Regions from separate parts of the Bacillus inaquosorum genome, predicted to be linked through region 2. Evidence: riboswitches for the same ligand, from Rfam matches in the RefSeq annotation. Region 2 holds a riboswitch; each other region holds the start of a gene.
What was found. A riboswitch is a leader RNA that binds a small molecule or an ion and turns the genes downstream of it on or off. The one in region 2 is predicted to bind thiamine pyrophosphate.
Positions count from the first base shown of each region.

Region 1: another riboswitch for thiamine pyrophosphate. It lies ahead of tenA (thiaminase II); the one in region 2 lies ahead of M1M80_RS07390 (YkoF family thiamine-binding protein).
Region 3: another riboswitch for thiamine pyrophosphate. It lies ahead of thiC (phosphomethylpyrimidine synthase ThiC); the one in region 2 lies ahead of M1M80_RS07390 (YkoF family thiamine-binding protein).
Region 4: another riboswitch for thiamine pyrophosphate. It lies ahead of M1M80_RS08495 (acetylornithine deacetylase); the one in region 2 lies ahead of M1M80_RS07390 (YkoF family thiamine-binding protein).

Region 1 covers NZ_CP096592.1:1,352,673-1,358,582, reverse strand. The annotation lists gene thiO (glycine oxidase ThiO) at 1-758, opposite strand, end outside; gene tenI (thiazole tautomerase TenI) at 742-1,359, opposite strand; gene tenA (thiaminase II) at 1,337-2,044, opposite strand; TPP riboswitch at 2,126-2,234, opposite strand; gene M1M80_RS06535 (monovalent cation:proton antiporter family protein) at 2,296-4,140, opposite strand; gene prpE (bis(5'-nucleosyl)-tetraphosphatase PrpE) at 4,372-5,106, shown strand; gene M1M80_RS06525 (RluA family pseudouridine synthase) at 5,344-5,910, opposite strand, start outside.
Region 2 covers NZ_CP096592.1:1,498,315-1,504,224, forward strand. The annotation lists gene rsbRB (RsbT co-antagonist RsbRB) at 1-582, shown strand, start outside; gene thiX (HMP/thiamine ABC transporter permease ThiX) at 615-1,379, opposite strand; gene M1M80_RS07380 (ABC transporter ATP-binding protein) at 1,354-2,997, opposite strand; gene M1M80_RS07385 (ECF transporter S component) at 2,984-3,583, opposite strand; gene M1M80_RS07390 (YkoF family thiamine-binding protein) at 3,585-4,187, opposite strand; TPP riboswitch at 4,284-4,395, opposite strand; gene ykoG (two-component system response regulator YkoG) at 4,497-5,183, shown strand; gene ykoH (two-component system sensor histidine kinase YkoH) at 5,187-5,910, shown strand, end outside.
Region 3 covers NZ_CP096592.1:1,068,644-1,074,553, forward strand. The annotation lists gene spo0M (sporulation control protein Spo0M) at 883-1,659, opposite strand; gene M1M80_RS05060 (hypothetical protein) at 1,799-2,002, shown strand; gene M1M80_RS05065 (spore coat protein) at 2,056-2,319, opposite strand; gene M1M80_RS05070 (Type 1 glutamine amidotransferase-like domain-containing protein) at 2,434-3,126, shown strand; TPP riboswitch at 3,195-3,302, shown strand; gene thiC (phosphomethylpyrimidine synthase ThiC) at 3,435-5,207, shown strand; partial or broken gene M1M80_RS05080 (FbpB family small basic protein) at 5,340-5,535, shown strand; gene katA (catalase KatA) at 5,563-5,910, opposite strand, start outside.
Region 4 covers NZ_CP096592.1:1,714,917-1,720,826, forward strand. The annotation lists gene sigE (RNA polymerase sporulation sigma factor SigE) at 1-304, shown strand, start outside; gene sigG (RNA polymerase sporulation sigma factor SigG) at 444-1,226, shown strand; gene M1M80_RS08490 (ABC transporter ATP-binding protein) at 1,379-2,173, shown strand; TPP riboswitch at 2,186-2,287, shown strand; gene M1M80_RS08495 (acetylornithine deacetylase) at 2,374-3,654, shown strand; gene M1M80_RS08500 (YlmC/YmxH family sporulation protein) at 3,737-3,982, shown strand; gene pgeF (peptidoglycan editing factor PgeF) at 4,146-4,982, shown strand; gene M1M80_RS08510 (YggS family pyridoxal phosphate-dependent enzyme) at 4,989-5,681, shown strand; gene sepF (cell division protein SepF) at 5,678-5,910, shown strand, end outside.

The DNA.
Region 1 (5,910 bases), 150 kb from region 2:
CCGCTTTTTCTCGGTACGATATAGCAATGGTCATGGTAAAGTGTTTTTGTCAGCGGTATATCATCATTCCAAACAGACAGGCATTCCCCTTTTACAGGGAAAAATGAATGATTCAGCCCGAGCTGTTTAAAAAACATTCCGCTCCACACCCCGCTGGCAACCGCGACATGATCCGCCCATACGTTACCACCCGGCGTCTCGATGGACAGAGCTTCACCGTCACGTTCAACATGCAGAACAGGAGTATGTTCAAAAATCTCTGTACCAAGCGCTTTCGCTGCTTTCGCATATGCCTTGCAAACAAAATAAGGCTCAACATGCACATCATCCTGAATCAAGGATGCCCCGAAAATGTCACCAGACGTATACGGCTCTTTTTCTAACACCTCTTCTTTTGTATGCCAGCTGACTGAATCCAAGTCATCCATCTTCCTCAGCCGCAGCACGTCTTCTTCAGAAAACGCAAGCTTAAACATACCACCGTTATGCTGCCTGATATCAATACCGGATAATGTATAAAGCTCCTCACCAAGGCCTTTATACAGACGCTGGCTGTGCATGGCGAAGTCAAAAAACGCGTCACGTTCCTCGCACTCAGCATGGGCGCCCAGCATCCCGGCAGCGGCACTTGTCGTTCTGCTGCCCATTGTTCCGCTTTCAAACAATGCGGTGCTTTTGTTTTCCTTTGCCAAATGATAAGCAATAGCGGAACCGATAATTCCGCCTCCAATGACAACTGCATCATAATGCCTTTTCATAGCGCATCTCCTTTAGCTTGCGGGAATATCGTCTAGCAGCTTCCAAAGGGTCAGCATCAGAAAAAATTCCCGACATGACAGCGATGCCGTCTGCTCCTGCTAGTTTTACGTCTCTTAATCTGTCTGGCGTCATACCGCCGATGGCAATAACCGGGATGGAAATCCGCTGTTTAATATCTGACAGCAAAGACACACCTCTGCCTTCAAGACCCTTTTTGCAATCTGTTTCAAACACATGGCCGAACAACACGTAGTCTGCGTCTTCCTTTTCTGCTTGAACCGCTTCCTCCAGTGAATGCACGGACCGTCCGATATGAAGGTGAGGAAATCTGGCTCTGACCTGCTTTGGTGAAAAGCTGCTGCTTGGCAGCTGCACGCGATGAATCGTAGAAAAAAGCGCAATATCCACCCGCCCGTTCATGACCAGTTTTCTCTTATCAACACCGCCTTCGGACATAAGCCCGAGCAGTTTCAAAATGTCGGCGGCCGATTTTGACCGTTCCCGAATGTGAATATAATCAACTTCATTCTGAATAGCTATAATTGCTCTTGCTAACTCTTCAACCGGCTTGCAGTCATCAGTTATGGCGTGAAGCTCCAAATTCCTCCACCTCTTTTATGCCGCGGTCGGACCAGCCTTCTTTTCGATAGGCCATTCCCCAAAATTGATATTCATAGAAGCTGGAAATAACAAAATTCTCTTTCATTTTGGCACGCACTTCCTCCGTGCTGTTTTCCGCCAGCTCATCAAAGCGATTGATTTGCTCTTCAACCTGCTGTTTGAACCAGTCACCGCCGTATGTGCTGATCCACTTCTGATAAATCGGATGCCCCGGATCACATGTCAGCAATTTCTCGCCAACCTCGTAATACAGCCAGTAGCATGGCAGCAGGGCCGCTAATATCTCAGCAAAATTCCCGCTCAAAACCGAACGGTACATATGGGATGTATAAGAGTACGCCGTAGGAGACGGCTTAAACGCCTTACGCTCTTCTTCACTGATTTCCAACAGCTCCGCAAATTCGCGATGAAGCGCCATTTCCGCCTCATATGTACCTTGGGCGTGGCTTGCCATCCGTCCCGTTGTATAAAGGTCCTTCGCATAAGCGGCGCCGAACGATTGCACCTTCGCAAAATGCGTTAAATAATATGAATCCTGAAGCACGTAGTATTTAAAACGGTCAATCGGAAGCGTTCCGTCACCGATTCCCTGAACGAACGGATGGACAAAGCTCCCCTCCCACCATTCTGCGGCTGCACTGCGGCATTCTTCTGAAAACTTCACACGTCATTCCCCCTGTCTGAAAAATAAAAAAACCACTTTCCCGCAAGGAAAAGTGGTTTGGAATTGGCATAGTAAAATAACACAAATACCGCTCCACTTCCCTACGCAGGTCTGAACCTGTTCAAGTTATGAGGGTCTAAAAGTCACACTTTTATCTCAGCCCTTATGAAGGACACCCCTAGTGGTTATACGAATACATATTGAATTGTTCTGCACCTCTATATTAACACGAATCCCTATTTGGTCAAGGTTTAACCTTCCAATGTTTTCTTAAGATCCGTTACGTACGCCCGAGATCCGGTGACAATTAAGCGGTCTCCCAGTTTCAGCCTTGTATCCCCATGAGGAACGATGCTGTCCACACCTCTGAAAATCCTGACAAAGATGACGTCGCCTGTTAAAGGGAATTCCCGCAAAATGACACCGTCGTATTTGCTGTTTTCCATATTAATTTGATACAGCGAAGACTCCTGGTTCGTGAGCAGCTTCATGACGCCAGGCGCTTCTATCAGCGCGCGAAGCAGCGTTTTTGTCGACAACAGAATAGAAAAGATGCTGATCTCCTGCTCCTTCAAAGCTGCTTCATTCTCGGGTGATCCGACGCTGGCAATGACTCTTTCTGTGCCTTTTTCTTTTGCAAGTAATGCAATGTCGGCATTCATGTCTTCATTCCCTGTCGCAACAACAAGAATATCCGCATCAAAAATACCGAGTGAGTCTAGGGTTTCAGGCTCATAATCAGAAATCGTTTCAACCGTAAACACTGATTCTGACAGCTTTTCCTCTGCATTCTCTTGGTAGACGTGCACAACACGCACGTCATACTCGTTCTCTGGCAATTCAAGTGTAACAGGCAGAGTCATTTGGTTGGCGCCGATAAACGCAATCGTCTTTTTCTCCTCCGGCTGCTCCTCCCGTTTGTACAATTTTTTAAAACAGATCGGCGTAAAAATACTGGCAATAACTGCTACTAAAATCAGTGCTCCTGACATATTTGCGCTGATCACGTGAAGCTGCTGGCCGATTGTCGCAGCGGCAATCACGAGCGAAAGGGTTGATGTCAGCAGGAAACCAGACGCCAAAACTGTTCGATTATCATACCACTTCTTCAAGTACATGACAGGAATGATTTTGCTTATTAACAGCGCCAACAGCAGGAGCGGAATCATGATTAAAATGGTTCGATCTTGGAAAAGAGTCCAAATATCCAGCTTCACGCCGACCATCACAAAGAAAATCGGTATTAAGAACCCGTAACCGAATGAATCCAGTTGCTGAACAAGTTCTTTGTTTGGTGAAAGAAGGGAAACAAGAACCCCCGCTAAGAAAGCGCCGAGAATATTTTCTGCCCCTAGTGATTCAGACAGGGCAACGAGTACGATAATTAACGTAAAAATGGCACGCGTTCCGATCTGGATCGTCCCTTTTGACATGGTCTGAACAAAAGAGCGATGTTTAAAGACCCGGCCGAAAAAGTAAAGCACCACTCCGGCTGCGAATAGGATCATCAGGAGCCACATGTTTCCGCTGTCCTCTCCGTATAAAGAAGAAAAAACAGCAAGAAGAATCATCGTGGCCAAATCCGCAATAACAGCAACGAGCAAAATAATCTGCCCGATATTTGAATTCATGATCCGTTCTTCTTTCAACGTTGGAACGACAACGCCCAAAGAAATCGTTGAAATAATAAGCGTCATTAAAAAAGCATTTTGGATAAATCCTGCCAAGACGAACCCATAGGACAGCAGCAATGATAAAATAAAAATACCGGCAAAAATTATAGATGCCGCAGCAAACGTATTAGGCGCTTCCTTTCCGTTCGGCAGGAGCTGCTTTTTCTTTCCTTTCTCAAACGATGAAAAATCAATTTCAAGCCCGCTTAAAAACATTAAAAAGATAAATCCGAGCATAGAGAGCGTCTGGAGCCATGTATCACCCTCCACAACTAAATTAAGACCGCTTTTTCCAATAATCAGCCCCATAATGATTTCAGCAACAACAACCGGGATGCTGAGTTTAAATCGATGCAAAAGGATGGGTGTCAAAAATGCAACGATAAGTACAACAACTAAAGATGCGACAGATGTATGCGCCATAATCAAAACCTCCTTTTTAGATCAGGGTTATGCCAGTTCTCAATCAAAGAACAGAACCTCATTTTTAAAAAACATAACGCGATTTTAACAAGGGTCAAGACAAAAAATAAAGTAATAAGGTCTTAATCCTGTTTAGAAAATGATTCTTCTATAATTTGCACATAAAAGCTTGTGATGACTCACAGCACTTTGCTTCATAATAAATAAAACAATCGGCAAGGAGGATACCGCATGGCTTACGATATAATCAGCGATATTCATGGCTGCTATGACGAAATGACTGAATTAATCCAAAAGCTTGGCTATACAATTAAAAATGGAGTACCTGTCCACGAGGAAGGCAGGGTGCTTGTTTTTGCCGGAGATTTGACTGACAGAGGGCCCAAATCGATAGAGGTGATCCGCTTTGTAGCCGGCGCTTACGAAAAAGGCGCTGTGCGTTATGTCCCGGGAAATCATTGCAATAAACTGTACCGCTACTTAAAAGGAAATCCGGTGAAAGTAATGCATGGTCTCGAAACAACAGCGGCGGAGCTTGAAGAACTTTCTAAAGAAGAAAGAAAAGCAGTCAGCGAACAGTTTATGAAGCTGTACGAAAAAGCGCCGCTTTACGACATCTTACATAACGGAGAATTAGTTGTCGCTCATGCTGGAATAAAGGCTGACGATATCGGCAAAAATACCCGCAGAGTGAAAGACTTCGTGCTTTACGGCGATGTGACGGGTGAAACGTATCCAGACGGCAGACCCGTCAGACGTGATTGGGCGGCATCCTATAACGGAAAGGCTTGGGTGGTTTACGGCCATACACCTGTGAAGGAGCCTCGGAAAATCAATCGCACTATCAACATCGATACAGGCTGCGTGTTCGGAAATAAACTGACAGGCTTTCGCTTTCCAGAAATAGAGACCGTCTCTGTTCCAAGCTCCCTGCCTTATGACGAATCAAGATTTCGCACCATATAAAAGGAGAGAATCATTGATCCTCTCCTTTTAGCGTGTCGACAAACCCTCGCATCCGTTGTCAGTCCTGCGCGTTGGCGCTCAATACGGAGTGGAACGGCGGCTAAATTCTCAGGCGTCCTGCCTAAACACCGCCGTCATCACATCCTGTGAAAGTCTGCTCCAATGCTCGTCCTTCCTAGACTTCAAGGGTTTTCAATCATGCTGAAAAGATGACAAAATCCTAAAACGTAAACCGTTTTAGGATTTTGTCAGTTCTTTCATATCTTGAGGCAGTGCAGCATGGAACGTCATGTTCTCCTGCGTCAGCGGATGGATAAACGAAAGATGCTCGCTGTGCAGGGCCTGCCGGCCAATTTTCTGTCTCGTTCCGCCATACAGTGTATCGCCGCACAGCGGGTGTCCGAGGTAGCTCATATGAACACGAATTTGGTGGGTCCGTCCAGTCTCAAGCTGCAATGTCACCGAGGTGATATCGTCAGTTGCGCGTGTGACATAAAAATGAGTAACAGCCTTCTGGCCGTCCGGTGTGACCCTCCGTTCAATAATACTGTCAGGATGTCTGCCAATCGGGGCATCGACTGTTCCCTCCCCTGTCATCCGCCCGTGGACCACTGCCACATACCGGCGTTTCACAAGTCCGTTTTTTTGCGCTGACGATAAAATGGAGTGGGCAAAGCGATGCTTAGCAACAAGCATCACACCTGATGTATCCCGGTCCAGCCGGGTGACAAGATGAACTGTCGCCCGCACTCCGTTTTTTTGATAATGATGGATAATTCCATTGGCAATGCTGCCGGATGGGTG
Region 2 (5,910 bases):
CATCTCGACACTCCGGTTCAGTACGTCATTCGGGAGTTTATGAGAAATCGGAAATTATATACGAAGTATTTTGAGAAGTTCGCAGAAGAAAACGAGTCGGCGTTTGAACCGGGAGAGAAACAAAAATGGGCCGATTTGATTGTAAGAGTCTTTGATTTTACCATTTATACATTTGTCGATCACGCTGAAACGAATGCCAAACAGCAATTAAACGCCCAGAGAGAAATGATATTGGAATTAAGCTCGCCTGTCATTACCCTGAGCAAATCAACAGCTCTGCTTCCGCTTGTCGGTGACATTGATACCGAACGGGCAAAGTTTATTCTGGAAAACACGCTTCATGCTTGTGCCAAAAGACGCGTGGAGCATCTGTTAATCGATCTGTCAGGTGTTGTGGTGGTTGATACGATGGTGGCGCACCAAATCTTTAAATTAATTGAAGCGCTCAATTTAATCGGTGTCAGGTCAACCCTGTCAGGAATCAGGCCTGAAATCGCGCAAACCGCTGTACAGCTTGGGATTGATTTTTCGAACATTATAATTAAAACCAATCTTGCCCAGGCATTAAACTATCATCAATAAGAAAAAAAGCCGCTATCGACAATAGCGGCTTTTTATGAGGCAAAATATTTAGATACGAGAAAAGATCCTGCGAATAACAAGAGAACGAGGCAAAAGAACAGCCAGTCGCGGCGGTTTACGGTCAGCGTCCGGTAATATGTCCGATTTCTGCTTCCTGTAAAACCTTTCGATTCCATCGCAAGCGCCGTCCGTTCCGCTTTTCTGATGGCACTTGCCAAAAGCGGGATGGTATACCGCTTTAGCGCGCTGATTTTCTCTTTGAAGCCGTTCTCCGCCGCTCCTCCTCTGATTTTATGAGCCTGCTGGATCAGCTGGACCTCGTCCTTTAACAACGGAAGAAAACGAAAGCCTGCAATGACGCCATATGCGAGCTTTGGTGAAAGCTTGCACTGCTGGACAAGGCTCAGCATAAATAAAATCGGATCGGTCGTAAAAACAAACATCATCGATAAGGCGGAAAAGCATAAAATACGAAACCCGAGAGAGATGCCGACAGACACATTGCCACTGTTGATCGAAAAAGGGCCGGCTTGAAACAAGAAATTATCCGGGGTTGTCGGAACCTTTCCAAAAACAGCGGCTGTCCATACGCATCCGAATGCCAAAATCAAAAACGGAATCGTAAACAAAAACCATTTTTTCAATGGGATTCTGGCTGCTAATAGGACACTCGCCACGATGATGATATAAAAACACGCAGGGGTGTAGGGATTGTAAATAAACGACAGCATGACAACACAGCAAAAAACCGCCGCTGCTTTCACTGTCGGATTAATGAGATGTAACGGCTGCATCATCACGCACCTCCTCTTGATATGCCATCCATTCATATAGAAGGGGAAGGGTAAGCTTTGCGTTTTTGACAAGCCTTGTTTCCTGAGAAAATAACTGCGCTGGAGATCCGTCAAAGGCCAGGCCCGTATCGTGAAGCACAAGCACGCTGTCGGCATACGAAGAGACTAGCTCCATATCGTGTGTAATCATAAGGACAGCGGTTCCTTCTGCCTTGATACGCTGAATCATATCCATGCATTCAGCCGCCGTGCGGGCGTCCTGGCCAAAGGTTGGTTCGTCTAATAATAAAACCTTTACGTCATGCATGAGCATGGTAGCGACGCTCAGGCGCCGTTTTTGTCCTTGGCTGATTGCAAACGGATGATGATCAGCTAAATGTGCAAGACCGAAACGATGCAGCAGGTGCTGCGCTTTTTTCTCGGTTTCAGCATCTGCTTTCTGGCCGAACAGCAGCTCGTCATATACTGTATCGGTGACAAACTGATGCTCCGGGTTTTGAAAAACAAATCCCATTCGTTTTCGCAGTTCATTTTCTTTATACGATTGCAGCGGCTTATCATATAGAAGAATCTTTCCGCTTTTCGGCTTCATCAGACGGGCGAGGACGGATAAGAGCGTCGATTTTCCGGTGCCGTTCGGGCCGACAAGCGCCGTTAAAGAGCCTTCGCGCAATGAAAAGCTGATGTCTTTGAAAATCGTCTGCTGCCCTCTTGCGAATGAAAGGCTGCTGACTTCCAGCACACTTTCCCCAGAAGGAGCTTTCTTCTTTTCAGCATGCCCGGCAGGAAAAGGTTCTTTAAACAGCGTTTCTTTTGATAGAGTAAACGGCATACTGAGTTTTTCCTGCAGGCCGCACACTTTTGGAATCGCGATGCCTAGTTCCTTTAGGGTCTCCGCTTCGTGCTGAAATAGATCTTCTGTCCGGCCGTCCAGCGCTTTTTTTCCTGCTTTGTCCAGCACAATTGTCCTCTCAATCCAAGGCGCCCATTCATCAAGCTGGTGCTCAATGACGAGGAGGCTGAAGCCTTTTTCCCTCTGAAGGTCTTTCATCATGTGAACGAATTCCCGCGCTGAATAAGGATCTAACAGAGAAGTTGGCTCATCCAACATAATAAGCTCAGGCTCCATCGCCAAAATACAGGCGAGAGCGACTTTCTGCTTTTGTCCTCCTGACAGAGTGGATATCGTTTTTTCTTTTAAAGAAGTAATGCGTAATTTTTCTAAAACCGCATCAATTTTTTCTGTCATCTCTTTTTTCGGAATCTGCAGATTTTCCAGCCCGAAAGCGATTTCGTCCTCCACCGTCAGCATGCAAAACTGCTGATCAGGATCTTGAAAAACGACTCCGACATGCTGAGCAATCGTTTCGGAGGTTTCAGGGTCTGTGACCGGCTTCTGACATAAAAAAACATGTCCGGACTGTATGCCGTCGCAAGCCTCCGGGTAAAGACCGTTTAAACATAGGGCGAGCGAGCTTTTTCCGCACCCGCTCGGCCCTAGTAATAAAGCGCATTCTCCTTTTTGAAGCTCAAACGAAATGTTTTGAAAAACCGGTTTCTCGTCTTCTTCATAAGTGAAGCTGAGCTGGTCAACCGTTAGGAGCTCATCAAAGGCTTGCATTGTCTGATACCTGTTTTCGTTTCTTTTTCAGTTCCTTTCCGAGTGCCATTCCGTTTAACACACCCGTATAAGCGAGAGAGTCGCTGACAGCTTTTCCGAGGAGCCCCGCAAGAAGCGCGCCGGAAATCAGACGGATGACAAGCGAAATGAGAAGATAACCAGGTGAATACGCTGCATAGCCAGAAACAAAGAGATCATAGATAAAGCTGGCTACTGAAGATCCCATTCCTGCCAGCAAAAGTACAGGCAGAGAGTATGCTTTCCAGCGTGTCGCGAGAAATACAGCTTCAGCCCCGAGACCTTGAACAATGCCGATGACGATGACCATTGGGCCAGATGGATTTCCCAGCAGGCATTCAACGAGAGCGGCAATGATTTCAGAAACAAGCGCCGCACCCGGTTTTCGAATAATGTACGCGGCGATGACAGAAACGATAAACCAAATGCCGTAAATCGGTTCATAAGCGATTGGACCGAACATACCGGCAAGTACGTTTCCAAAATGCGTGAATAATAAATAAACAACGGCAAAAACGATACTGATAACGGACATGATGACAATTTCTTTTACTTTCCAGCTTTTCATTTTATCCCTGCTTTCTGTTTTTTCTTGATGGACTGTTAGCCGAGACATTCACAGTCATGGTTACGTGGTTTGTTTGCTGTTCAGCCATGCGGAAAACGGCTTCCAGTGTTCTGAATACGTCATGCGCGTCCCCGTCAAGCTCGCTCGCGTAATGGGCTCCCTGTACGAAGGTGCCTTCTGCTTTCGCAATGTCGACAGCTTCGATGATCAAACCCATATAATCCGGCTCATTCATCGGGTAAAGCGCAAATTGGCATGGTGCTTCCGCGTTCAGGCTTCCGACAGCATCTTCATTGACACGCTTGCCGTCTGCGGAAAGATATGTATCTCCTTGGGTATCGCCCGGGCACCCGATGGAAAACGTGCCGTTCATGACGATGTGTTTTTCGCTGTTCGCCGCATAAAGATAAATGGCTTTGGCAGCATCGAATACATGATCAATCGATCCGCGCAAGACTGTGCTGATATGGTCGGTTTTCGTCCAAACCTTAGATGTGTCGGTTTTTTTCAGCGCAGACTTGATCACACTGATAAAATCATCTGTCATCGGGTATAAAGAGAAGCGAAAACCAGCGATTCTGCTTGTACCGCAAATATGATCCATTTCTCCGACCTCCTGTTTTTTTGGTAAAATAAAAAACTGCATATCCTAAGGGAATATGCAGTCATAGATCGATTAAGCGCACAAAAAAATACACCATTCGGTCAACCTGCACTTCCCCACGCTGGTATTATCCAGATCGGGTCATAAGGGATCAAAGCGCGTTTTTGCGCGCTTTATCTCAGCCAAAACAGCACCCCTAGTGCTTTCCGTATACAATTTTTTATTTTGACATCATAATAGATGATAAGAATCATTTTGTAAACAATGAAATCATTTTTTTCATATTTGGACAGGAGAGGATGATCGATTTTGGAAAAAGGGCACATATTAATTGTGGAAGATGAAGAAAAAATCGCCAGGGTGCTTCAGCTTGAATTGGAATATGAAGGATACAGCGTCATCATCAAACAAGATGGCACAGAAGGGCTGAATGCGGCCGCGGAAGGCGGGTATTCTTTGGTGCTTCTTGATGTCATGCTTCCGGGGCTTAGCGGCCTGGAGGTACTCCGCCGCTTGAGAAAAACGGATCAGCAGACACCTGTCATTTTATTAACGGCGCGCGACAGTATTCCTGATAAGGTAACAGGGCTGGACATCGGTGCGAACGACTATGTCACAAAGCCGTTTGAAATTGAGGAATTGCTTGCGAGAATCAGGGCGGCGCTGCGCCAAAATGGACCAAAAACAGAAGATATCGGCACCTTTCTTACATATGACGACTTGCGGGTGAACGAAAAAACCCGTGAAGTGAGACGGGGAAACAAAGAGGTGGAATTAACGCCGCGGGAATTTGATTTGCTCGTCTATATGCTGAAACATCCGCAGCAAGTGCTGACACGGGAGCAGATTTTAAACTCGGTATGGGGATTTGATTACATTGGTGATACAAATGTCGTGGACGTGTACATAAGATACATCAGAAAAAAACTGGACTATCCTTACGAAAAACAGCTGATCCATACTGTTCGCGGGGTCGGCTATGCCATTAAGGGGTAAACGATGAAGCTGAAGACCAAGATTCATCTGTACACATCAATATCGCTGCTGGTTTTATTAATTTTGGTCCATACCGCAGTCTATCTCATTTTTTCATCCGCGCTGACATCAAAGGATGCAGCCCGGCTTGCAGATGAGACGGATAACATTGCTGAAGCGCTGCATGCTGCTGAAACAGAAGGAGTGGCTTTGCAGGACATGCTGCAGGCCTATCTTCCGGCAAACGGCATGGTCCGTGTAGTGAATGGTGATCAAAAAGCCGTCATGACCATTACAAAAGAAAAAGAGTTTAAAGATTTTCCTCTTTCATTTCACAGCGGGGAAACGGCAGATGTAAGGAAACATGACGGCAAACTGTTTGCTGAAGCCGCTGTTCCGGTTATTTGGACCGATGGGCAAGTGGTATCTCTTCAGCTGGTTGAAAGGCTCGAGAACACAGAGGAGAGTCTGTTTCTTTTGAAAATCATCTTAATCGCTGCAAGTGCTGCTGTCTGTATCGCTTCTTTTTTTGCCGGCAGCTTGCTCGCCCGCCGTATCATTAATCCGATCAGACGATTAATGATGACAATGAAAGATATACAGCGGGAGAAAGCATTCAAAACGATTTCCTTGGAAGGACAGTCGCACGACGAGTTATATCAGATGGGGCTGACATTTAATGAGATGGCGATGATGCTGAAAGAGCACTACGATAAACAGCAGCAATTCGTTCAAGACGCTTCACATG
Region 3 (5,910 bases), 430 kb from region 2:
ATGCTTTTTAAGGATCTAGATAGACATATGTAAATAAACCAAAGCGTAACCCGTATACTGAACCTTGAAGCAGGGTGTTTTAATCTCTTTATATCAATTACAGTCCCTATGATTTTTGGGGCAATCGCTGCTTAAATCGCAAAGAATGGCGGCGGTGGTTCACTGTCACGGGGGGATTGTGACTGTGAACCAAGTGCTTCAAAATGTTAATTAATAATGATACTACATAAAATGTTGTAATTTTTAACATGAATTAAAAAGTTAACATCGTGAAAAAGGTCTGTTAAAGAAGAATAAGGAAACTTTTTTGTAAGTAGTTAAAAACCCATTTCTAATTAGAAGTGCTCTATGTAAAGGTCAATTTTAGAAATAACTATACAGCGTTAAGTAGAAGGTGATCTCTGTATAAGACAGGGATCATCTTTTTTTATACCATTGCATCTATAGTCATTGTAATGCGTCACATGTCACTTCACTTCACTTCTCTTTTTACTACTGGTAAGCTGCTTTCCATCGGTTCCTAGAACCTCCATCTTTTTCTTTCCTATCAACTCTAATTACTTGTTCTTCAAAAATTTGCGCCGGGAATTTCCCTTTCTCTTTTTCTGAATGAATAATCGTTTAAATGTATCTCTATAAGTGATGCCTTATAGGTGTACCTGACTTTATATAAGGATTAGCTCGAATAATTTGTATATCTTCATCGCCAAATAAATGTTTACTCATTGTTTCTCATCTCCTCACTTACTGAATCCCCCCATTAAACACAAAAGTACCCCATAGGATAGACTTTTTCTAAATTGTCTACTTATAGGGTATATTTTAATTAAGAAGTGGGTTTTATTTTTGTAGCTAAGGTAGTGTGTATGACCCCTGTATTGTTTACTCAGCGTATTGGTCTAAAATCTCTTCTAACACCTCTTCAAGCCCTTCTGCATCCTCAAGCTCTGATTGGCTGAAGCGGACGCGTACGAGCTGTTCTCCGTCATTATACATCTCTTCCAGCCATCCTCGCAGTCCTCTTGCTCTGCGGTCGACTTCGAAAATAATGTCTAAACCGTCTTCGTCTAAAAGGAAAATAAGCTCTAATTCATCAAGCATCTGACGATAGTAGCCTGATGTCGGAATGAACTCAAATTCTTGAACGAACGGAAGGCGGCGCTGGAAGTAAGGTGCTTGTTCGCAGTCTGCTTCGTTAAGGCGGAAGCCCAGGTTTTCGATTGCTTTCAGCACACTTTCGATCCAAGGGTGCGCTTCAACGAAAATTCGATCGTGATCTGATTTGTCAATACCGCCTTGAATGTCAAGGTCTGTCACCACGGCGACCTCTACTTTCCCTACAGTGATTGGTGTATCCAGTGGGAGAATGAATGAGAACGGAAATTGATGCTGTTCTCCAGGCTGAATGGTAAATGAACCAGTGACCCGGAAAGAATGAATTGTAGCGTATTTCCGGTGCTCTTCATCGTCTTTTACAATGACGTACCGTGTATTAAGCTGTAAGTCAATATAGCGGATATCCTGAGCGATTTTTCCGCCATTGACATGTACAGTACCCCGCACTTCCTCTCCAGGATAATATGCGTCTTTCTCTAAAATCGTATCTACTTTTGCAGCACCGATTCCGGCACTTGCCGCAAGCTTCTTAAAAAATGACATGTTAAATCTTCCCCTTTTTCTTTTTCTCAACAGGTATACGTAAGAAGGAGGAAAAAAGATTCATTTGTTTCATACTTTTTTCCTATTATTCGTCCGGCCTAGGGACAGACTAAGAATAATATTGAAAGCAAAGGAGCGGATTGAAATGAATAAAGAAAGTATGGTTGCTGATGAATTACACAGAATGTTTTTGGCTGGTGAACTGCAAATCACGGTAGAAGAGGATATAAACAATATATCTGAACGGCTGAGAAACGGCGATCTCAGTTTAGACCGCTTGAGCGGAGAAGATACGTTTATAAAAGAAACGGTAAACGAGGCTTTAAGAAGAGTGGAGCAATAAAAGGAAGAGACGGTCTCTCGTAAATGAGAGACCGTCTTTTTTATATGACTTTGTTACAGTTCTCTGCAAGATAAAAGCGAATCGATTTGCAATTGTTTATCCAGGATCAAGCCTTTTTCCATCAGGAGTTCAGAAAGTTCTCCATGCAGATAAACAGCTGCATCTAATTGATCACGCAATGCTCTTCGGAGGTGAGGGTTCGAGGTTTCTGTCATCGCGACAGTGTAATTGTTAATGCTTGTTTTTATTGTTATTAAGAAATTAAGTACAAATGCAGGTATGTCTTTGGCGTTTATCGGGTTAGAGACATTGTTCAATGGCAATCCACTTCCTTATTTTCTAGTTCCCGTGATAAGAAAGTATTTGGCTTGCTATCTTGTTTTTATACAAAATGCTATAATGAATAACAAATTTTGTCAGGCGGTGAGATGATGAAACAGATTATTGCGATGGGCGGCGGGGGTTTTTCGATGGAGCCGAAAAATTTGTCCCTCGATCAATATATCATCAATCAATCAGACCGGAAGTCGCCTCGCGTTTGTTTTTTGCCGACGGCGAGTGGTGATTCCCAAAACTATGTTCAGCGGTTTTATGATGCATTTCAAACACTGGATTGTGTGCCGTCTCATTTATCCTTATTTAAGCCGCCGTCAACAGATTTAATTTCTTTTGTTATGGAAAAGGACATAATTTATGTCGGCGGGGGAAATACGAGGAATATGCTTGTGCTGTGGAAAGAGTGGGGGCTGGATCTTATTCTCAGGGAAGCATGGAAGAACGGTGTGATTTTAGCTGGTTTAAGTGCAGGTGCGATCTGCTGGTTTGAAGAAGGGGTGACAGATTCAGCCGGACCGCTGACAAGCATGAAAAGTTTAGGTTTGTTGCAAGGGAGCTTTTGTCCTCATTATGACGGTGAAAAGGATCGGAGACCGATATACCACCAGCTGATATCTAACGAATTCTTGTGCGATGGCTATGCGGCGGACGACGGAGCAGCTCTCCATTTCATAAATGATCAGCTGTTTCAGACAGTGAGTTCAAGACCGGGTGCAAGGGCATATCGGGTGATGATGGGTGATCATGAAATATCTGAAACGCCGCTGTCGGTCAACTATTTGGGATGAATTAGCTGAATATTTTCTATATTCCTCTTTTTTTTCGATTGGTTTTATGTTAAGATGAGTCCGAAATTAATAGTTACTGGGGGTGCCCGCTTTCGGGCTGAGAGAGAAGGTAAGCTTCTTAACCCTTTGGACCTGATCTGGTTCGTACCAGCGTGGGGAAGTAGAGGAATTGTTTTTATTATTGTCTTGCTGGGCAATAATATGTTTCTTTCTGACTGTAACCGGGTTCATTCATTTGAATCCGGTTTTTTGTGCTGGTTATGGGCTTGATTTTGTCCTTTCAAACGAAGAGAGGGGAAGGATAAGTAATGCAAAACAATTCAGTGCAGCAAGCCAACATTTCCATTATGTCGAGTTTTTCGGGGAGCAAGAAAGTGTATGTGGAAGGTTCTTCTTCGGACATCCAAGTGCCGATGAGGGAAATCGCATTGAGTCCGACGACAGGGTCGTTCGGCGAAGAGGAAAACGCGCCTGTGCGTGTCTATGATACAAGCGGACCGTATACCGACCCTGATGTGACCATTAATATTCAAGAAGGGTTAAAGCCGCTCCGCCAAAAATGGATCACGGAGCGCAGCGATGTTGAACAATATGAAGGACGAGCTATAAAACCAGAAGATAACGGTTATAAAAAAGCAAATCCAAACGTAAGCTACCCAGGACTAAAGCGGAACCCGCTGCGGGCGAAAGCGGGTCAAAATGTCACACAAATGCATTATGCCAAAAAAGGGATCATTACACCAGAGATGGAGTTTATCGCAATACGCGAGCATGTGTCTCCCGAATTTGTCAGAGATGAGGTAGCCAGCGGCCGGGCGATCATTCCTTCAAATATTAATCACCCTGAAAGCGAACCGATGATTATCGGCCGGAATTTTCATGTGAAGATTAATGCGAATATCGGGAATTCAGCGGTTACGTCATCAATTGAAGAAGAAGTGGAAAAAATGACCTGGGCCATTCGCTGGGGAGCGGATACGATGATGGATCTTTCCACCGGAAAAGACATTCATACGACGCGTGAATGGATTATCCGCAATTGCCCTGTGCCTGTTGGAACTGTTCCGATTTATCAGGCGCTTGAAAAGGTAAACGGCGTAGCGGAGGATTTAACGTGGGAGATTTATCGTGATACGCTGATCGAGCAGGCAGAGCAGGGAGTGGATTATTTTACGATACACGCTGGTGTTTTGCTTCGGTATGTGCCGCTGACTGCCAAACGGACAACTGGAATCGTGTCACGCGGGGGAGCGATTATGGCGCAGTGGTGTCTGGCTCATCATCAGGAAAGCTTTCTGTATACTCATTTTGAAGAAATCTGTGAAATCATGAAAACGTATGATATTGCTTTTTCTCTTGGGGATGGTCTGCGTCCCGGATCAATCGCTGATGCCAATGACGAAGCGCAGTTTGCTGAATTAGAGACGCTTGGAGAGCTGACACAAATTGCCTGGAAGCATGATGTTCAGGTAATGATTGAGGGACCGGGGCATGTGCCGATGCATAAAATCAAAGAGAACGTCGATAAACAAATGGACATTTGCAAAGAAGCGCCTTTTTACACATTGGGGCCTCTGACGACAGATATTGCACCGGGCTATGACCATATTACTTCAGCGATCGGAGCGGCGATGATCGGCTGGTATGGGACAGCAATGCTTTGTTATGTAACGCCGAAGGAGCATTTGGGGCTGCCAAATCGTGATGATGTTCGTGAAGGAGTCATTACATATAAAATTGCTGCGCACGCGGCAGACCTTGCAAAAGGGCATCCCGGAGCGCAAATACGGGATGATGCGTTATCGAAAGCCCGCTTTGAATTCCGCTGGCGAGACCAGTTTAATCTATCTCTTGATCCGGAAAGAGCGCTTGAATATCATGATGAAACCCTGCCGGCTGAAGGAGCAAAAACCGCTCATTTCTGTTCAATGTGCGGACCGAAGTTTTGCAGCATGAGAATTTCTCAGGATATTCGGGATTATGCGAAGGATAAAGAGATTAGTGAATGGGATGCGATTCAAGAGGGGATGAAAGAAAAAGCCGAAGAATTTGTGAATCAAGGCAGCCAGCTGTATAAATAATAGATTGACAGGCGAAATGGAATACGTTTTAATATAGCTAATATACATTTCCAGCATTTGCTGATCGGAACACCGAAGGCTCTTATCTTTTAGATAAGGGCCTTTTTTGTATGAAAAAAGGAGGGAACAGTGATGGGAATCAAAAAAGAGAAGGGGAGAAAGCGATTCAAGAAGCGAAAAACATACGGAAATCAGATTTTACCGCTGGAGCTCCTGATTGAAAAAAACAAACGAGAGATTATGAACAGTGCGGAGCTGATGGAGGAAATTTATATGAAGATTGATGAGAAGCATACGGCAGTGCGTCACTAAATATAAAAAAACCCGCTATTTACAGCGGGTTTTTGCATTTATATTAAGCATCTTTTTTAATTGGCAATCCAAGGCCTTCTGCCACGCGTTTTCCGTATTCAGGATCCGCTTTGTAGAAATGCTCGATTTGGCGAAGTTTGATTTCTTCTTTTTCTACCGGCTTCATGGCGTTAACAATATTTTTAACAAGGCGGGCACGCTCATCCTCGCTCATTAAACGATAGAGATCACCGGCTTGTGTGTAGTGGTCATTGTGATCGTAGCTTACGCTGTCAGCGATTCCTTGTACCGGATATGCAGCTTGTTTATCCTCAGGTGACTCTTTCGGACCGCCGAAGCTGTTAGGCTCATAATAAACAGATCCGCCGCCGTTATTGTCAAAGCGCATTTG
Region 4 (5,910 bases), 220 kb from region 2:
TGAGCCGCTTAATATTGATTGGGATGGCAATGAGCTTTTGCTTTCTGACGTACTCGGCACTGACGATGACATCATCACAAAAGATATAGAAGCCAACGTAGATAAAAAACTCTTAAAAAAAGCGCTTGAACAGCTCAATGAGAGAGAAAAGCAAATCATGGAGCTGCGGTTTGGGCTTGTCGGCGAAGAAGAAAAGACCCAAAAGGATGTAGCGGATATGATGGGGATTTCTCAGTCCTATATTTCGCGTCTTGAGAAAAGAATTATAAAAAGATTGAGAAAAGAGTTCAACAAAATGGTGTAAAATTTTTTATGGTTATAACCCCTTGATTTTACAGGGATTTCCTGATTTCGACTGTTTTTCGGTCTGAGTGCAGTGCATATTTTTCCCACCCAAGGAGATACTTAACGTTGTACAGCAGCTCCTGTAGGGAGGGAAAAAAGTGTCTAGGAATAAAGTCGAAATCTGCGGGGTGGATACCTCCAAATTACCAGTACTCAAGAATGAAGAGATGAGAAAGCTGTTTAGGCAGCTGCAGGATGAAGGCGATGATTCAGCCAGAGAAAAGCTTGTAAACGGGAACTTGCGTCTTGTCTTAAGTGTCATTCAAAGATTTAATAACAGAGGGGAGTATGTTGATGACTTATTTCAGGTCGGCTGCATCGGACTAATGAAATCCATTGATAATTTTGACCTAAGCCACAATGTTAAGTTTTCAACATACGCTGTACCTATGATTATCGGAGAGATCCGCAGGTATTTACGCGATAATAACCCGATCCGTGTTTCAAGATCGCTTCGGGACATCGCTTACAAGGCGCTTCAGGTAAGAGAGCGGTTAATCAGTGAGACAAGCAAGGAGCCGACTGCAGAAGACATCGCAAAAGTTCTTGAAGTACCGCATGAAGAAATTGTATTTGCGCTTGATGCCATCCAGGATCCGGTTTCTCTATTTGAACCGATCTATAACGACGGCGGAGACCCGATCTATGTTATGGACCAAATCAGTGATGAGCGCAATACAGATTCACAATGGATTGAAGAGCTGGCTTTAAAAGAGGGCATGAGAAGGCTGAATGATAGGGAAAAAATGATTTTGAGAAAGCGCTTCTTCCAAGGGAAAACACAAATGGAAGTAGCCGAGGAAATCGGGATTTCCCAAGCGCAGGTGTCCAGGCTTGAAAAAGCAGCTATCAAACAAATGAATAAGAATATTCATCAATAATGACATGAAAAGCCTTTAAAACAATTTTTGTTTTAAAGGCTTTTCTATTGATTGCGGGTTGTTTACGTTTTGGAAAAAATAAGGTATCCTAGTCCGTACAGAGTTTTATGAAAATTAAAACAATTATAATAGAAGTTTAGAGGAGGACCACGATGATTTTGCAGCTTGACAATGTCTCACTAAAACGAAATGGAAAATGGATACTGAGGGATATTCATTGGAAGGTGGAGGAAAAGGAAAATTGGGTGCTTTACGGATTAAATGGTGCCGGAAAGACAGCGCTGTTAAATATGCTTTGCTCATATTACTTTCCAACATCAGGCGAGATGCAGGTGCTTGGCCATGAATTTGGTAAAACCGAGCTTGGGGAGAAGCTCAGACGGAAAATTGGCCTCGTCTCAGCGGGTCTTCAGCAAAAATTGTATCCGGCAGATTCAGCCTTTGAGATTGCGTTGAGCGGAGCTTACGCTTCGATAGGATTATATGAAACGCCAAGTGCGGAAATCAGGGAAAAAGCGATTGGTTTGTTAGAGGATTTGGGTGCAATAGAATATGCCGACCGACGCTATGAAACCCTTTCTCAAGGAGAAAAACAAAGAGCCTTGATTGCAAGAGCGCTAATGGCCGATCCGGAGCTGCTGATATTGGACGAACCGGTCACAGGGCTGGATTTTATTGCCCGGGAAAAGCTGTTAGACACGATTACATATATTGCAAACAAAGAAAAAGCGCCATCGATCCTTTATGTGACACATCATGCGGAAGAAATTTTACCGGTCTTTGACAAAGCCCTTTTGTTAAAACAGGGAGAGGTCTTTAGCTCAGGAGAAATAAAGGAAATGCTCACTGATCACATACTTTCCGCTTTTTTTGATACGCCAATCCATGTATTATGGAATCAGGATCGGCCGTTTTTAACAAGAGCCGAGCCGATAACGAATGCCTGACAAACACATATAGATTCATCCTAGGGGTGCTTTGCGAAGCTGAGAGAGACATTGTCTCAACCCTTTTGACCTGATCTGGATCATGCCAGCGGAGGGAAGCGGTGAAATAGCGGAGTACATAGGACTCTGTTTGTTTTTACTAAGCCGTTTCATAACATTTGAAACGGCTTTTTGATTTTTAAGAATAGGAGCGGATCACATTGAATCAACAAATAGACTCTCTGTTAAAAAAGGTGGAAGATCAAAAGGAGGAGCTTATTCAGCTGGCAAAAACGCTGATTTCTTATCAAACACCTGCACCGCCTGCAAGAAATACAGACGGCATTCAGTCATGGATTGCTCGGTTTTTAAATGAAATGGGATTCTCGATCGACAAATGGGACGTGTACCCGGGAGATCCCAATGTTGTAGGCCTGCTAAAGGGAACAGATGCAGCAGACTATCATAGCTTGATCATCAATGGTCATGTAGATGTGGCAGAGGTAAAAGAGGATGAGGATTGGGAGCATGCTCCGTTTCATCCAATTGAAAAAAACGGTTTCTTAATCGGACGGGGTGCTTCTGATATGAAAGGCGGAATGGCGTGTGTGCTGTTTGCGGTCAAATTGATTCGTGAAGCCGGCATTGAACTTCCCGGTGATTTGATTCTGCAATCGGTTATCGGGGAGGAAGTTGGAGAAGCCGGTACGCTTGAGTGCTGTAAGAGGGGCTATCGTGCTGATTTTGCAGTTGTCGCAGATACGAGCGATATGCATATTCAAGGTCAAGGCGGTGTCATTACAGGCTGGATCGAAATCAAAAGCAGTCAAACGTTTCATGATGGGACGAGGCGGAATATGATTCATGCAGGCGGAGGAACATTCGGGGCAAGCGCAATTGAAAAAATGGCAAAAATCATTGCGGGGCTCGGTGAACTTGAGCGCCACTGGTCCATTATGAAAAGTTATCCCGGCTTTAAACCAGGCACAAATACGATTAACCCGGCTGTCATTGAAGGCGGCAGACATGCGGCTTTTATAGCGGACGAGTGCCGGCTGTGGATCACAGTGCATTTTTACCCGAATGAAACCCATGACCAAGTGGCAGCGGAAATAGAAGATTACATCAATCGGCTGAGTGACAGTGATGTTTGGCTTAGGGAAAACCGCCCTGTTTTTAAGTGGGGAGGCTCATCTATGATTGAAGACAGAGGAGAAATTTTTCCGGCACTGGAAGTTGATCCTGGCCACCCAGGCGTCTCAGCGCTTACTGTGTCTCATGAGAAAGTGAAACGGGAGCGCCCGGTTATGGACGTTTCTCAATCCGTTACAGACGGGGGATGGCTGTATAATGCCGGCATTCCATGCGTGATATACGGTCCTGGCGATCTGCACAATGCACACTCCGTAAACGAGGAGGTATCGATTGAGCAGCTGGTAGATTATACAAAAATCATGCTCGATTTTATCATCAGCTGGTGCAGCCGTAAAAAAGAACAGTGATCATGAAAATTTCTTCTTGCTGACAAGGTTCAGCCCGCCCGTTCATATACTGGAAAAAAGGACGGAAAAAGGACGTGATGGGATGATCAGCATTTCTGAATTTCAGGTGAAGGATGTCGTCAATGTCTCAAACGGAAAAAAGCTGGGGAGCATTGGTGATATAGATATCAATGTGACCACTGGAAAAATTCAAGCGATCATACTGGGAGGAAATGGGAAGGTTCTCGGTTTTTTTGGAAAAGAAGAGGAATTGGTCATTCCATGGCGAAATATAGTAAAAATCGGGGAAGACGTGATCTTGGTCCGATTAAGTGAACCGCATGCATAACCTGCTTTGTCTGCCGCGGATTGGCAAATGCCGGAAGTCTTGATTTCTTCCGGCACATTTCATTTAGAAATATGCAAATCGGCGCTCAACGAATGCAGAAAGATGTGGTAAAATAAGTGGGAAATTCCGCTTTTTTAAATGTTTGTCGAAAGGTTGGATCATCATGAATACATATCACCCATTCAGTCTTACCACACCCTCGACACTCATGATACAAGACTGGACACAAACGAATCAAAACAACAGAGAAGTCATTGCCGGATTTACTACGAAAAACGGCGGTGTCAGCCAAAAGCCTTTTGAATCGTTAAATACAGGATTGCACGTTCATGACAAAGATGCAGATGTAGTTAAAAATCGTGAATATATTGCCGATATGTTTAATATTGATTTGCAGTCTTGGGTATTTGCTGATCAGACACATGATAATCGCGTTCAGAAAGTGACGCAGAGGGATAGGGGAAAAGGCGCCCGTGAGTATCACACGGCTTTAAAAGCAACGGACGGGCTCTACACAAATGAAAAGAATGTGGTTTTGGCATTATGCTTTGCTGATTGTGTGCCTCTTTTCTTTTATGATCCGGTTAAATCGCTTGTCGGGGTCGCCCATGCCGGGTGGAAAGGCACTGTCAAACAGATTGGCAGAGAAATGGTGAAGCAATGGACCGAGCAGGAAGGTTCAAAGCTCTCAGATATTTATGCTGTTATCGGACCGTCTATCAGCGGAGCATGCTATACGGTAGACGATCGTGTCATGGATGCTGTCCGCACATTGCCGGTTTCAGCAGAACGTGCCGTAAATCAGACGGGAAAGGGACAATATCAGCTTGATCTGAAAGAGCTGAACCGCCTCATACTGATCGACAGCGGTTTGGCAAATGAACAGATTTCTGTCAGCGGTTTATGCACGGAAAGTGAGCAGTCGCTTTTCTATTCTCACCGCCGCGATCAGGGGAAAACTGGACGGATGATGTCCTTTATCGGAATGAAGGAGGCATAAAAGATCTTGCGTGTTGTTGATAATTTACGACATATAAACGAACGAATAAACGAAGCATGTAACAGATCGGGCCGCAGCTCCGATGAAGTTACGGTTATTGCTGTCACAAAATATGTATCGCCTGAAAGAGCACAGGAGGCAGTGGATGCGGGCATCACCTGCCTCGGAGAGAATCGGGACGCGGAACTGCTCCGCAAACAGGAAATGATGAAAGGGGATCCTGAATGGCATTTTATCGGCAGTCTTCAATCAAGAAAAGCAAAAGCTGTCGTCAATGCGGTTTCCTATATCCATTCCTTAGACCGGCTCTCATTAGCGAAAGAAATTGAAAAACGGGCTGAAGGTACTGTCCAATGCTTTGTGCAGGTCAATACCTCTCTTGAGCCTTCTAAACACGGCATGAAAAAAGAAGAAGTCATTCCCTTCATACAGGAGCTTTCCGGTTTCGAACACATCGTTGTGGCCGGACTGATGACAATGGCTCCGCTGACTGATGATCAAGATCAGATCAGAAGCTGTTTCCGGGCGCTGAGAGAACTCCGTGACCAGGTTCAGGAGCTGAAACAGCCAAACGCTCCGTGTACTGAACTGTCGATGGGCATGTCAAATGATTTTGAAATTGCAATTGAAGAAGGGGCTACTTATATTAGAATCGGCTCATCGTTAGTCGGAAATGAAACAGGGGGTGTACAGCAATGAGTATGAAAAATAAACTGAAAAACTTTTTCTCGATGGATGAGGAAGAATACGAATATGAATATATTGAGACAGAGCGGGAGTCTCAAGAAGAGCATGAGCAAAAAGAAAAGCCGGCTTATGCCGCAAACAAACCTGCGGGCAAACAGAATGTAGTAAGCTTGCAAAGTGTTCAGAAATCCTCTAAAGTGGTGTTGAGTGAGCCGCGCGTTTATGCGGAGGCCCAGGAAAT